DNA from 2 places in the Mucilaginibacter sp. GW821-FHT07G05 genome. Region 1 is predicted to be linked to the other one. Evidence: riboswitches for the same ligand, from Rfam matches in the RefSeq annotation. Region 1 holds a riboswitch; the other holds the start of a gene.

Evidence for each region. A riboswitch is a leader RNA that binds a small molecule or an ion and turns the genes downstream of it on or off. The one in region 1 is predicted to bind S-adenosylmethionine.
Region 2: another riboswitch for S-adenosylmethionine. It lies ahead of AC07NA_RS14710 (protein-disulfide reductase DsbD N-terminal domain-containing protein); the one in region 1 lies ahead of AC07NA_RS23405 (cysteine desulfurase family protein).

What each region holds. Positions count from the first base shown of each region.
Region 1 is NZ_JBWKQC010000012.1:39,998-47,608, reverse strand. Features, by position in the region: gene AC07NA_RS23425 (hypothetical protein) at 1-815, shown strand, start outside; gene AC07NA_RS23420 (superoxide dismutase) at 887-1,603, opposite strand; tRNA gene AC07NA_RS23415 (tRNA-Cys) at 1,715-1,785, opposite strand; gene AC07NA_RS23410 (peroxiredoxin) at 1,898-2,533, opposite strand; gene AC07NA_RS23405 (cysteine desulfurase family protein) at 2,574-3,710, opposite strand; SAM riboswitch class I at 3,816-3,930, opposite strand; gene AC07NA_RS23400 (TIGR03364 family FAD-dependent oxidoreductase) at 4,112-5,236, opposite strand; gene AC07NA_RS23395 (DUF5690 family protein) at 5,233-6,543, opposite strand; gene AC07NA_RS23390 (HAD-IA family hydrolase) at 6,545-7,234, opposite strand; gene AC07NA_RS23385 (helix-turn-helix domain-containing protein) at 7,337-7,611, opposite strand, start outside.
Region 2 is NZ_JBWKQC010000005.1:227,847-235,457, reverse strand. Features, by position in the region: gene AC07NA_RS14730 (TonB-dependent receptor) at 1-327, shown strand, start outside; gene AC07NA_RS14725 (RagB/SusD family nutrient uptake outer membrane protein) at 377-2,266, shown strand; gene AC07NA_RS14720 (DUF5000 domain-containing lipoprotein) at 2,304-3,488, shown strand; gene AC07NA_RS14715 (DUF4998 domain-containing protein) at 3,519-4,634, shown strand; SAM riboswitch class I at 4,800-4,913, shown strand; gene AC07NA_RS14710 (protein-disulfide reductase DsbD N-terminal domain-containing protein) at 5,010-5,456, shown strand; SAM riboswitch class I at 5,995-6,110, shown strand; gene AC07NA_RS14705 (peroxiredoxin family protein) at 6,360-7,611, shown strand, end outside.

The DNA.
Region 1 (7,611 bases):
CCGACTACAAAGTGATATTTTATATTTATAACGATGAAGACATAAGCGATATTCCGTTTTTTGAGGTAAACAACAAAAAATACATGTGCCTCAATTACCACGATTATGCTAAAACAGACCTACATAAGGATCCGCCTTACCCGGTAGATATTATAGTGCCCGAAGCTAAAAAGGCATTCTCATACAAGGTTACCCGCATGCCCGATTTTAAACCGGAAAACTACGTAGAGAAAAAGCTGGAGTTTGAGTATAAGCATAAAGTATACCACTTTAATGTGAAGCTGAATAAGGACGTGCAAAGCATCTTCGCCAACTATCCGGGTGTTGATTTTGAATCGTATTTTAACATCCCGCTAAGTAAAGAAACTTACGGTTCACTCATTCCGCTGTTAAAGAAGAACCTGGAAGGCATGAGCCAAAAGAAAGGCATCGATTACCTGATGCGTTTTACCCGCTACGCCTTTTTATATGAAGATGATGAGGAAAACTATGGCAAGGAAAAACGCCTGTCGCCGGAGGAAACCTTGTTTGCCCAATACAGCGATTGTGACGACCGGGCAGCCTTGTTCTTTTATTTGGTACGCGAGATCTACAATAAGCCAATGATAGCCATGCTGTATCCTACACATATAACCATAGCGGTACAGCTTGATAAGCCTGTAGGCAAACCTATAGTTTACAAGGGCAAAACCTATTCGGTATGCGAACCTACCCTGCAACCCGAAGATTTGCGTATTGGCCAGATCTCCTCCAAGCTTAAAAACACTCCCTTCCAGATCGTGTACCATTACGAACCGGAAACAGTAAGGTTTTAACCAATACCTTTTACAACACAAAGCGCCGTGTATTTTTCGTACACGGCGCTTTGCTTTTTATGTTAAATGTTTTATACTAATCTTTTAGCTACGGCATCCCAGTTTACCACATTCCAAAAACCGGCGATGTATTCAGGCCTGCGGTTTTGGTATTTAAGGTAATAAGCGTGCTCCCACACATCAAGCGCTAAAAGCGGCGTGCCTTTTACTTCGGCATTGTCAAATAGCGGGTTATCCTGGTTAGCGGTTGAAGTTACTTTCAGCTTGCCGCCATCATTAACCAACCATGCCCAACCCGAACCAAAACGTTTGGTAGCGGCATCATTAAATTCGGCCTTAAACTTATCAAGCGAACCGAATGAAGCAGTGATAGCATCAGCCAGTTTGCCGCTTGGGCCTGCACCACCCGGTGCACGCAGGCTTAACCAAAAGAAGTTATGGTTCCAGGCGCCGCCTGCATTGTTACGTGCTTTTGCTGATAATTTTGAAGCATTGGCAAAAAATTCCTTTTCGGTAGTGTAGGGTATCTTTTCGGCAACTATGGCATCGTTTACATTTTTAATGTAAGCGGTGTGGTGCTTGGTATAATGTATTTCGTTGGTTAAAGCATCGATGCTTGGCTCCAGATCGGCATATTTAAATGGCAATGCCACCTGTGTAAATTTAAAAGGCTCGGCACCTGCTAATGCATCGGCGGCAAACGCGCCTTTGGCCTGTAAACCTACCGCTATTGCCGCTGTAGCGGTTAAACTTGTTTGTATGAATTTTCGGCGACTTTTATTTTCCATGTCTTTTATTGATATGATGTATTTCGAACTGCAATTTATAAGATAAAGTATTCATATTCTCAACAATTACCTTATGCAACGGTTTTTTGACATTGCAAGTAATTTTTACAGACGTCGCGGGCAGATTCGAACTGCCGTATAAGGTTTTGCAGACCCCCACCTCTCCTCTCGGTCACGCGACTATTTTGTGTTATTGAGTGATTTGGTGAATGAGTGATTGAGTGGGCATGATAACTAATTAACCTACAATGTTGTTATCACATCCTGCACTCATTCATCAAATTGCTCAATAAATTATTTGTTGGGTTGCGGTGTTAAGCGCAAATAAGGTTTAACCTGGGTAAAACCTTTAGGAAATTTGGCCGGGATATCTTCCGTCTTAATTGCGGGTACCACCACCACGTCCTCGCCTTCTTTCCAGTCGGCAGGTGTGGCTACGCTGTAATTGGCGGTTAGCTGTAATGAATCTATCACCCGTAATATTTCCTGGAAATTTCTTCCTGTTGATGCCGGGTAAGTAATGATCAGTTTAATGGTTTTATCGGGCGCTATGATGAACAATGACCTTACCGTTGCGGTTAGCGATGCATTCGGGTGAATCATATCATAAACCTCGGCTATTTCGCGGTGCTCATCTGCTATGATCGGGAAGTTCACTTCCACATTCTGGGTTTCGTTAATGTCCTGTATCCAGCCTTTATGTGATTCTACTCCGTCAACACTCAGGGCAACTACCTTTACATCACGTTTATCAAACTCATCTTTCAATGATGCCGTGCGGCCAAGCTCGGTAGTACACACAGGTGTATAGTCCGCAGGGTGCGAGAATAGCACGCCCCAGCTGTCGCCTAAAAATTCGTAAAAATCTATTTCGCCTAATGATGTTTGCGCCGTAAAGTTGGGCGCTTTGTCTCCTAATCGTAAACTCATGGTGATTATGTATTTATGTTGTTATTTGTATCCTAATTAATTATGCTGCAACCGAATCATAAACCGCTGCTAACACGCTTACTGCATGGTCAATTTCGGCAGCGGTATTGTATTTACTGAACGAGAAACGAATGGTGTTCCTCGATGCATCGGCATTAATGGCCTGTAATACATGCGATGCCGAGCCGGTAGAGCAGGCGCTGCCGCCCGATACCGAGATGTTGTTTTGATCGAGATAAGCTAACAGATCGAAAGCGTTGGCGTTAACCGGCAAGCTCGCGCTTAGCACAGTGTAAAGACTTTTATCTGCAATGGCCGAATTACCATTGAAATATACATCGCCAACCTGTTCCTGTAGTTTATAGATCATCCTGTTTTTTAATGTTTGTATATATTTTTGATGCTCATCAATATCGCGGTAAGCTATTTCCAGCGCTTTTGCCAGGCCAATTATACCGTGAATATTCTCGGTACCTGCCCTTAATTTGCGTTCCTGCGAGCCGCCGTGCAACAACCTCGAAAGTTGTACACCATCGCGACAGTAAAGAAACCCTACCCCTTTTGGCCCATGAAACTTATGTGCCGAAGCTGCTAAAAAATGTGTTTTTAGTTTTGACAGATCGTGGCGGTAATGCCCGATGGTTTGAACCGTATCTGAATGAAAAATTGCTCCGTAGCTACAACAGACCTCGCCTATCAATTCGATATCGTTCAGGTTGCCAATTTCGTTATTGGCATGCATTACCGATACCAGCGAGCGTGTATTGTTTTGCAATAAGGTTTCGAGGTGATCGATATCAAGGTTACCCCTGCTATCTATATTGATGAAGCTTAATTTTATTTCGCCTTGTTTTTGCAGTTCTTCCAGCGTGTGCAGTACCGCATGGTGTTCAAAAGGCGTAGTGATAACGTGTTTTATTTGGTGAGAACGTACGCTTGATAGTATGGCCGTGTTATCGGCCTCGGTACCACCACTTGTAAAGATGATCTCGTTCGGCGACGCGTTCAGTAAACCTGCAATGGTTTGCCTTGCCTGCTCAATAGCACTTTTTACCTGCCTGCCATGCTCATGATGCGACGAAGGATTTCCGAAAAATTCGAGTAAGTAAGGGGTGATGGTGGTAAATACCTCGCTATCAAGTTGAGTGGTTGCGGCGTTATCAAGGTAAATTCTCATTTTGTTTCTCTTTTTATAAATCGTTAACAGTTATGTTTTTGTATCGACTTATCCGGAAAAGAGGCAAAAAAGAAAAGCTGCTGAGCGAGTCTTAAAATATTTGTCATCTTATCTTCCTCCTTTGTGGCGGAGCAGGAATTAGCACCTTTTACAAGCTCAAGAGCCGGTACAGGTTGCTAAGACGTCATAGGGCCTTTCCCTCTGTCTTTCTGGATAAGTATAATAAAGAACAATTATTATGATGCAAACATACACATTTAAACTACTATTCACATAGATTTTATAGTTTTTATTTGAAATAAATTATTTATCACTGATTTACAGCGAAATAAAAATGCGCCCGGTAGTTAAACCAGACGCATTTTTCTCTATTTAGGTTATTGAAAAGCTCAATTAGCAGATCACCTGCCCGCAAAATATTGCTCGCAAAGGCCGAATGACAGTGTCATCCCGTTGCCGCCAACACCGTTGATGATGGTTACACCCGGTTCCGGATCGGTGATAAATTCGGTTTCGCCGTTCATCATTTTTGGGTAGATGCCATGCCACGATTGCAGCAGTTTCCAGTCTTTAAAAGTAGCGAAGGTATGCAGGTAGTCGGTAATTAATTTGTTAATAAATTCCTTATCGAACGGATCGTGCACCAAACCATATTCGTGCGAGTCGCCTATAGTAAGTTCGCCGCCGCCATTTTGCGATACCATTACATGGATGCCCCATTTTAAATGTTCGGCATACTGTTCCTCATAACGCTGCTTAAGCGCAGGTAATGAAGCAGCTATCTGAAAACCTGGATAATGGATCATAGATAAACCACCGCAAAGCGACGGACCTATGCGCCAACCCTCGGGCTGGGTAACCAAACGCATCATTTGCAGTTTACATTTGCTGATATTGGTTTGCAGGAATAATTCGGGATACAGGGTTTCAAAATCGGCACCGCTGCATACAAATATTTCGTCGGCCTCCCAGGTACGTTTACCGGAGTAAACCTTTGGCGCTTCAATTTGGCTTATGGCCGTGTTCCAATGAAACTCAACACCGAATTTACCGGCAAGGTAAGCGGCCACCTGCCCTACCGCTACACGTGACTCAATGATCATTTCTTCGCCGCTCCATAAAGCGCCCTTTAAACCATCCGGGTTTACAGCCGGTGATCTTTTCAGTGCTTCGGCCGGTGTAAGTAAGGCGCAGTCGCGGTCATTTTTGTTGGCTTCCACATAGTCGGCAATTACCTGTAGCTCATCATCATGATAAGCCAAATGCAGCGAGCCAACTTCGTCATGCCAGATATCGGCTTCGGTACAAACCGTTTTCCAGATGCTGCGAGACAGCATGGCCCTTTCAAACATTGGCCCGGTGGCCTGCCCTATTGGCCACACCATACCAAAATTACGTATTGATGCACCCACAGCACGCTCGTTACGTTCAAATACGGTGACTTTATAACCTCGTGTAGCCAGTGCCCTTGTCGTTGCAAGGCCCACTATGCCTGCTCCTATAACTATTGCCGACTTTTGTTTCATACCGTGATGATGTTTAAATTTTTAGCGCTTTTATTACTTTTTCGCGCGCTTTGTAAAAAATATATTAATGACATTACCGCGCTTACGCCGCCAACTATGGCAACAATCAGAACGCCTTCCTTAAAAAACGCGCCCCAGCTAATGGTAGGCCTGCCCAGTTCTTTGATGAGTAGTACGCTTACGCTGCCTAAATATCCGGCGGCATCGGCTATGTACATCACAAAACCGACGTTGCTTCGGTATTTGAATGAAGCGATCATCCGCTCGAAGAAAATGGCATTGTAGGGTACATAACCCAGGTATAAACCTAACCCGGCCATGGTCATCCAAGTTATTGGGCTGATGGCTTCCAGATCAAACAATATGGTTGACACGCCTACCAGCACACAACCGCCGATGATCATGAGGTGAATAACGCTGAATGCCCGTAAGTTCTTTTTAATGAGGATGAGTAAGCTCATGGCTACCAGTACAATGACAGAGATAAGCGTATCGATATTGGTATAAATACTGTTGCTTTTCACACCCAGATCAGCCCAGATCTCTACCTCGAAATTATCGCGTACATCGCGCATTATGGTGAGCAGTACGTAAATAATAAGCGTGAGGATAATACCCGGCAAAAAACGCATGATAAATTGCCTGCGTTCGGTGGCGTTCATGGGTGTGCGCTCGGCACGCTGTTGTTTATCTTCTGCGGATGGTTGCGGTATCAGTTCCAAACAAAAAACGAACAGCAGCAGGGGCAGTACAAAAATAGCCCCGGTGATAAACGGCATCCAATATTCGTTTACATGGAACGCGCTAAGCAGCGTACGCCCCACAGTTTTCACAAAACCCGACGCGAATATTAAACTTATAGACATAACGGCTGCCATAAACTCGGTTGAGCGGCGGCCTTCGAGATACCCGAAGACCAACCCCCATATCATACCGAGCGGAAAACCGTTGATAAAAAGAAAAACTATATTGTAAGGTGCAGGTACAAACGCAAAGCCCAACAATGCCAGCCATGATACACCAATGAGCAGCAATATGCTTTGCGCCCGCCTGGCCGGGTTTACTTCGGCAATAAACTTTATACCGTAAAATTTACTAAAGGTGTACCCCACCACCTGCGCTATTACCAGCCAAACCTTATAATCAACATTAAAATAATGCTGACCGGTAAATGTACCCGCCGCAAAAGCCTTGCGGAAAGCGTACATAGAAGTATAAGCCCCAAAAGCAGATACTGCTGCCATTACCGATAATAAAGCGTAAGGCCATCCCGCGACCTTTGCGCGCAAATTGTTAATGATACTCATTTTATTTGGCGCTAACTATGTCAATAACTTGTGCTATATCGTCAATTATATGGGTTGGATGGTAGGCTTCCAGCTCGGTGCGGGTGAATGTGCCGGTGGTTATGCCTATTACATATTTACAACCTGCGTTTTGGCCTTCGCGTACATCAACTTCGGTATCGCCAATTTTGGCTACTTCTTTAGCGGTTTTAATGCCGGCGGCATCCATCATTTTCTGGATCATGTACGGGTGCGGGCGACCAAGCTCTACTTCGTCAGATCCTACCAAATAATCTATCAAACCTTTTTCCTGCCATTGCAGGCGGTTTACTATAGCGTCGGCAATATCGCGCGAGAAACCTGTATTGATACCTACCTGTATATTTTTGGCACGGAGCGCGGCAAAAGTTTCTTCTACATTGGGCAATGGCTCAATACCGGGCGCTTGCCGGTAGTGCAGTATCATTTGCTGTACAAACTCCTTGTGTATTTTGCCTACCAGTTCGGCAGTGATCTTTTCTTCGCGACGCTCGTGCAGGCGCAGCATTTGCCTGATGGCCTGATTTTTTTCGTAGCCCATCAATGGATCGATCAGCTCGACGGGAACCTCGTAACCAAACTTTTTCAGCGCCGCCTGAAAGGCTTTGCTTACATCGTGGTCGTCTTTAACCGTGGTACCGGCTATATCAAATACTACTAATTTTATTGCCATTTATCGCACAAATAAAGTTTAACAATACTAAACTTTGTTTATTAAAATCAAACTAATTTTGTGTTAAAGTATAGTTAAGTATTAATGGCGAAATAAAACCGGCTATTTTTTATCTTCAAAAAAGTAAATCACCAGCATGGTAGCGCCTGTATCGCTAAGGCTGCGTGGTGTATGGGGTATACGGCCGTCGAAAAGCATCGAGTCGCCTTCGTTAAGCGCTATCAGGTCATCATTAAACTGATACTCTACCCTACCCTTTAGTATGTACTTATACTCAAAAGCTTCGGTTTCTACCAACGGACGATTAGCATCGGGAGTTAACTCCAATATAACGATATCGATGGTTGATTGCTGTATAGATTGTGTGAAGATACGCT
Region 2 (7,611 bases), on a different contig from region 1:
GATAGTCACTGGTCGGAAGATTCGCGTAATGTTTACGCGCTTTGGCCAAGGTTAAGCCCGGATATCAATAATAACAATAACCAAACAAGTACATGGTTTATGCGCGATGGTTCCTTTTTGCGGTTGAAGCAAGTTGAACTGGGCTACAGGATTCCGCAAGCTGTACAAAAGGCATTGCACCTGTCAAGCTTCCGCATTTACGTAAACGCGAGTAACCTGCTCAACTTCAGCAATTTTAAGCTATGGGATGTTGAAATGGGTGGCGATGGCCTTGGTTATCCTATTCAGCGGGTGTTCAACCTTGGTTTAAATGTGTCAATAAGGTAATTGTTAGAGGCAAAAATTTATATCTGATAAATTCATAAACATACATATTATGAGAAAATATATTAAGATCGGAGCTTTCGCATTGTGCTGCTTGCTGGCAGTATTAACTTCTTGCAGGAAGTTTCTTGATGTGGTTCCTGATAACGTGGCTACTATAGATAACGCCTTTACAATGCGTACCCAGGCCATGAAATTTTTATTTACCTGTTATTCCTTTATGCCCCGTAACGGACAATTAGGAGATGACCCGGCTATGGTAGGCGGCGATGAACTGTGGGAAATACCGGAGCGAGGAGCCTATTTGGATATGGCCAAAGGCTTTCAAAGTAAAGTTGGCCCGTTAGGCGATAGGTTTCAGTCGATGTACCAGGGCATCAGGGATTGTAATATTTTCCTCGAAAACATTGCGAAAGTGCCTGATATGCAGGAAGAGGAAAAGATCCGCTGGATCTCTGAAGTGAAATTTCTTAAGGCCTACTATCATTTTATATTGGTAAGAATGTACGGCCCTATTCCTGTTATCAAAAACAACCTGCCAATTTCGGCCGATGTTAACCAGGTAAAGGTGGTGCGCGATCCGGTGGATTCTTGCTTTCATTATATAGCGCAACTGCTTAACGAGGCAGCGCCGGGCTTGCCATTAAATATTATTAGTCCTGCTACCGAAGCCGGTCGTATTACCCGCCCTATAGCTTTATCATTAAGGGCAAAGGTGTTGGTTACAGCAGCCAGCCCTTTATTTAATGGAAATACAGATCAGGGTAGTTTGAAAAACCACGATGGAACGCAGCTGTTTAACACTACTTTTTCAAAAACTAAATGGGATACGGCAGCTACGGCTTGTAAAAGGGCTATAGATGTTTGTGATGAGGCCGGTATAAAATTGTATATATACAACCCGGCATTTCAGCAATATAAGCTTACCGATACTATTAATACGCAGCTAAGTATCAGAAACGCTGTAGCCGAAAAGTGGAACAGCGAGATCATTTGGGCGAATACACAATCTAACACCGCCGATCTGCAAAGGCTGATCTCCAATTGGTGGGATCCTCGCTACCTTGACGGTGTAATTACGAGGGGCGAACTATCGCCGCCTTTAAAAATTGCTGAGATGTTTTACACCGGCCATGGTGTGCCAATCAATGAAGATAAAACCTGGAATTATAGCGGGCGTTATGCCTTACGCACCGCAGAGGAGGCTGATAAATTGTATATACGTAAAGGCTATACCACGGTAGGGCTACACTTTGACAGGGAGCCGAGATTTTACGCCGATCTTGGTTTTGATGGTGCCGTTTATTACGGGCAGGGACGCTTTGATGACAGCAAAAACCTTGATCTGTTTTACCTCGAAGGCAAATTTAAACAACGCAATGGTAAAGGTAAATACGGTTATAATACCGTAACCGGGTATAATCTTAAAAAGCTGATCAATTTCCAAAATACCATTAACTCCAATAATGATTATTCTGTTGTTGACTACCCGTACCCAATAATGCGTCTGGCCGATCTTTATTTATTATATGCCGAAGCGGTGAACGAATCGGCAGGGCCGTCGGCTGAAGCGAATAAGTATATCGATTTGGTTAGGAAACGTGCAGGCTTAGGCACTGTAGCGTCATCTTGGACAAATTTTTCTACCAACCCGGTGAAATATCTTAACCAGGACGGTTTGCGCGAGATCATTCAACAGGAACGCCTGATTGAGCTGTCTTTCGAATCGCAGCGATTGTGGGATCTTCGCCGCTGGAAAAAATCGGCAGATGTGTTAAATGACCAGATCAGGGGTTGGGATATGTCGCAAACCACGCCCGAATCCTATTATCGTATCACGGTACTCTACAACCAAACATTTGGTATAAAAGATTATTTCTGGCCAATTTCTGAAGGCAACATGACAGCTAATACAAACCTGGTTCAAAACTTAGGCTGGTAGCCCGTCATCTCAATTGATCAATAATTAAAGAGCAAAAATGAAAAAGATATATTTTATAGGAGGATTGATAGCCGCGCTGATATGGTACGGTTGTTCAAAAGAAGGCAGGTTAGATTTTGTTGATGCCGATTTGCCTGCTCCGGGCCAGGTAGTTGACGTAAAGGTTAATGCAACCCCGGGTGGTGGTATATTAACTTATAAACTCCCGGCAGATGCCAACTTATCATACGTTAAAGCCATATATGAAATACAGCCCGGTGTATTCAGGGAAGCGAAATCATCGAGGTATACAGATACATTAAAACTGGTAGGCTTCGGCGATTCGTTAACACATGCCGTAAAGATATACAGCGTAGGCAGCAACGAAAAGGAATCGGAGCCGCTTTTGGTGAATGTTACCCCCAAAACACCGCCGGTTAAGTCGGTACTTAAGGCTGCGGTTTTTGAAGAAACTTTCGGCGGTGTAAGCATCGCTTTTAAAAACCCGAACAAGGCCGACTTTTCCGTGGTGATACTGCGCGATACTACCGGCAACAACGACTGGGTAACCGTACGTACTTTTTATACAGCAGCTGTTACCGGCAACTTTGCAGCCCGTGGTTTCGAATCTAAGCCTCAAAAGTTCGCGGTGTTTTTCCGCGACCGCTGGAATAATAAGTCGGATACTTTAATCAAAACACTTACACCTAAGTTTGAAATTGAAATCCCTAAAAATACCTTCAGCAAACTGGTGCTCCCTACAGATCAGACCCAACTTGCCGATCCGGGTTATAATATCGAGAATATTTGGAATGGCTTGGCCGACAGGAGACTTTACGCGTCGTCAAACGCTTCATCACTTCCGCAATGGATCACTATTGATCTGGGTAAAAAGGTGCTGTTGAGCCGGTTTAAGCAATGGATGGAATCAAACGACCATTGTTATACAGGTTCAGGTTTAAAGATCTTCGAGTTATGGGGCTCAAATTCTCCCGACCCCGATGGAGGTTGGACACAATGGACCTTGCTGGGTAAATTTGAAACCTTAAAACCATCGGGCCTGCCACTGGGGCAAAAAACGAGTGAAGATGTCAACTATGCAACCAACCTTGGCTGCGATTTTAACTTTGATATTCAACCGCCTGCTGTACGGTACCTCCGCTTAAAATCATTAGAAACGTATAGCAGTCCCGGCCAGGTGGTAATAATGGAGATGGCTTTCTTTGGCCAAATTGTACAATAGCTATTTAATTAATTATCATAAAATAATATTATGAAAAGGATATTCTATGTCGGGATCATACTGATCTTTACGATGTGCATTGTTTCAGCTTGCCGTAAAATGGAAGAAAGCTACAAGCAATATGTAGTTCCGGGAGGGTTAACTTATGCCGGGAAAGCGACCTCACCTAAGGCCTATTCGGGCTTGAACAGGGTAAAGATAGCCTGGCTCAGAGGGTCTGATCCATCTGTAATAAAGGCTAAAGTTTACTGGAACAATTTTGCTGATTCCCTGTCTGTTGATATTCCGCCATCGGGCGATACCATAAGTGTTACTATTGAAAATCTGCTTGAAAAAAAGTATACATTCACAATTCGTACTTACGACGGTAAAGGCAATTCATCAATACCGGTTGAAGTAGTAGGCGGATCGTATGGCGAAAAGTACCAGGCACAATTGCTGACAAGGCCCGTAAACTCTAATGTGTTAAACGCTAACGGAACGCTTACCATTGGTTGGGGCGGTGCAGATGAATCCAACGGGGCTTATGCATCAGAAGTTAAATACACGGATGTATCCGGTAAGGAACAACACAAAATATTTTCGGTGAAATCTTTAGTTTCAGAAATACCGGACATGAAACCCAATACCAATTACCAGTTCAGAACCATATTCAGGCCTGATACGTTGAGTATCGATAATTTTTACACTTCATATACCGATGGCAGCGGCCTGTTTTCCTTCAACAAAAAAAGCTGGAAAATAATCAGTTACTCAACCCAGCATTCTGATGGTGATAACGCGGTGATCAATTTTATTGACGGGAACGAAGCAACCCGCTGGCATACATGCGCAGGCTGTTCAAGCTACCCGCACTTTGCTACCATAGATATGGGGGTAGAACGAACCATTACCCAGTTTGGCGTTTGGCGCACCACATTTGAAACAGGCGGAGACGACCGCGGGCCGGATAAATTTGATTTTTTAACCAGTGTGGATAATGTAACATGGGTAAACCAGGGTTCATTCAATTTTAACCGTTTAATAAATGGCGAACAAAAATATTTACTTCCTAATAAACCAAAGGCAAGGTACTTTAAGTTTGTAGGCACCCAAGGCCCGCAAAGCTATATGGTGATGGGGGAGATAAGCACTTACGGATTGTAACACCACTTAAAAATTAGCATAAAAAGCTCCGCTGAGATTCTTCTTCGCGGGGCTTTTTTTATTGGTTATTATGTGCTTTTGATATTAATTATAAAAAATTCTATAAATTCTATGGATATTATAGTTTATATCATATATTTGTATCAGATAACACGTTCTTTATAGTACTTATCCAGAAAGACAGAGGGAAAGGCCCTATGATGTCTTAGCAACCTGTACATCCTCATATATGTAAAAGGTGCTAACTCCTGCTTCGCGATATGCGGAGATAGATAAGATAAAAAGATTTCCAGATACATAGCTGTCTCTTTTTGCCTCTCAGGATAAGTCAAATACCAGGAACATTAATTTGACATACAAAGCAGCTATACAAGCATGAAAAAAATATACTTATTATCATTTATACTCTTACTAAGCTTTGGCGCTTACAGCCAGATACAGGAACCTGTTAAATGGGCTTACGCAGCGAAAAAAACGGGCAATAACGAGGCCGTAATATTTGTTAAGGCTACTATTGATAAAGGCTGGCACATTTACTCGCAAAACATTGCCGAAGGCGGGCCAACTAAAACAGAACTGAAGTTCGCCGCGTCGGCAGATATTTCGCTGGTAGGTAAACCATCCGAGCCAAAACCCATTAAAAAGTTTGAAAAGTACTTTGGGGTGAACGTTGCCTATTTTGAAAAGCAGGTAATATTTCAGCAAAAAATAAAGCTTAATAAAAGTAACCCGGTAGTAAAAGGCACTATCACATTTTTAGCGTGCAGCAATAAAGAGTGCCTGCCGCCTGAGGATATTGAATTTACCGTAGCGGTAAAATAATACACCCGTAATAAAAAAAAATACTGCTATAATAATTATAGCTAAACCTTACACATATATCAATATACCACCGATTGATTTATAAATAGGAGGGAACAGTGCAACACCCGTGAAGCTGACCGAACAGGAAAGGCAGTGGGTTTAAATCTGATCCTGACAAACTGAAATTAAATTTATAAAGAAATGAAGAACGGTATTTTTGATGGCCAAACCGCATTGCGCAACTTAAACAGCTATTGCTTAGCAGTTTTACCCGGTTGCTGCTGTTGTAATTAAAGATTTTTTACCTGTCTGTTAACCCGGATACCGCCTTGAAAAACAAGACCGGCATCCTGGCTGTAAAGAGGTATTGCTTTATGCAATGGTGGTAATTTCATTCAGCTTGCTTTTCCGAACAGTCCAGGATGCCAGTCATCCATATTTAAACAATATATCAAACTAAATAAAAATAAATACTACTAATTCTATAGATAAACTTGTATTATTGATTTTTATTGTTACCTTTACGCCATCTAATTAACCCCACCATTAATTAGTTGATTTATAAAGAAGAAGGGAGAGGAAGTCTCGATGATCTTCTAGCAACTTTTCATTCAGTAATGAAATAAGTGCTTTACTTTTTTCCGAAGGGATGTTCCTCCGGAAATATAAATTAACTAGTGTTATGCAAAATTTGAATTATCTCTTTTTAGCCAAACAATCAAGCGCAACCACCGTGCGATGTTGTTGTATGTGCATGTAGTTCCCCGGGGTTTCTCCGCATAAAATTTATCGGAATTATTTACCGTGAGCTGTAGCTGTTTAGCTGCGGGTAAGGGATTGCTTATGCCTCAAATTTAAGCACACTACTTAATGTTCAATTAAGCAGTAAACAAAATTTAACAACTATAAATCACACAAAAAATGAACTTCAAAAATTATCTATCTAAAGCAAAATACCTTTCATTGGGATTGTTGCTAAGTGGCGCAGCGTTAGCCGGCGATAAAAATCCGCCTGCAAAATTTATTAAAGAAGGTGTTTGGCGCGGTGTATTCACCGTGAGCGAATCGCAAGTGCCCTTCAACTTCGAGCTGAAAGGTAAAGATGCCGAGCATGCCGTATTTACCTTGTTAAACGGTTCACGCCGCGATAACTTCCACGTGCAGCTGCTGGGTAAAGATTCGGTATTTATCAAAATGAATACTTATGACGCGGCCCTCGTTGCCAAAATAAATGATGACGGTACCTTAAGCGGCGAATACCGCAGCCTGGTGCCTAACTTCCGTGGTAACGCGTTGCCTTTTACAGCCGAGCATGGTAAAACTTATCGCTTTGTAGAGCCAGGTAAAGATGTAGCCCCTACAGCAGATCTTACCGGTAAATGGGAGCTTAAATTATACAGTAAAGAGGCTGTACCTGCTTCAATAGCCCTGTTAAAACAAAAAGGCAACAAACTTACCGGTGTGGTAATGACGGTGGTAGGCGATAGCCGCGAAATTGAAGGTACTATACAAGGTAACGAGTTCGCGCTATCGGGCTTTACCGGCCCAAGCCCTTTTATTATTAAAGGAAAAATAAACGATGACGGTACATTATCTGGCGAAGAAGGCTTCGGGATATACAAAAACCTGAAGTTTGACGCTACCAAAAACAACGATGTTGAACTGCCCGATCCTTATAAACTTACTTTTTTAAAAGAAGGCTACAAAAAGCTTGATTTTACCTTCCCCGATCTGAACGGTAAGCAGGTATCGTTAAGCGATAATAAATACAAAGGCAAGGTAGTGATTGTTGAAATTATTGGCACCTGGTGCCCTAACTGTACAGATCAAACCGTGTTTTTGTCGCCATGGTTCAACAAAAATAAAAAACGTGGTGTAGAAGCTATCGCTATCGGCTTTGAGCAAAAAGACAGCCTGGAGTATGCAAAATATACTTTAGGTAAGCTGCGCGATAAGTACAATATCGGTTACGATATTCTGTTTGGTGGCCTGGCCGATAAAAAACTGGTAGCTCAAAAACTGCCTGCGCTTAACAAATTCATCGCTTTCCCTACCACAATAATTATTGACCGTAAGGGCGATGTACGTGAAATATACACAGGCTACACCGGCACGGTAACAGGCAAATACTTTGACGATTACGAAAAGAAATTCAACAAAGTACTGGATGCCT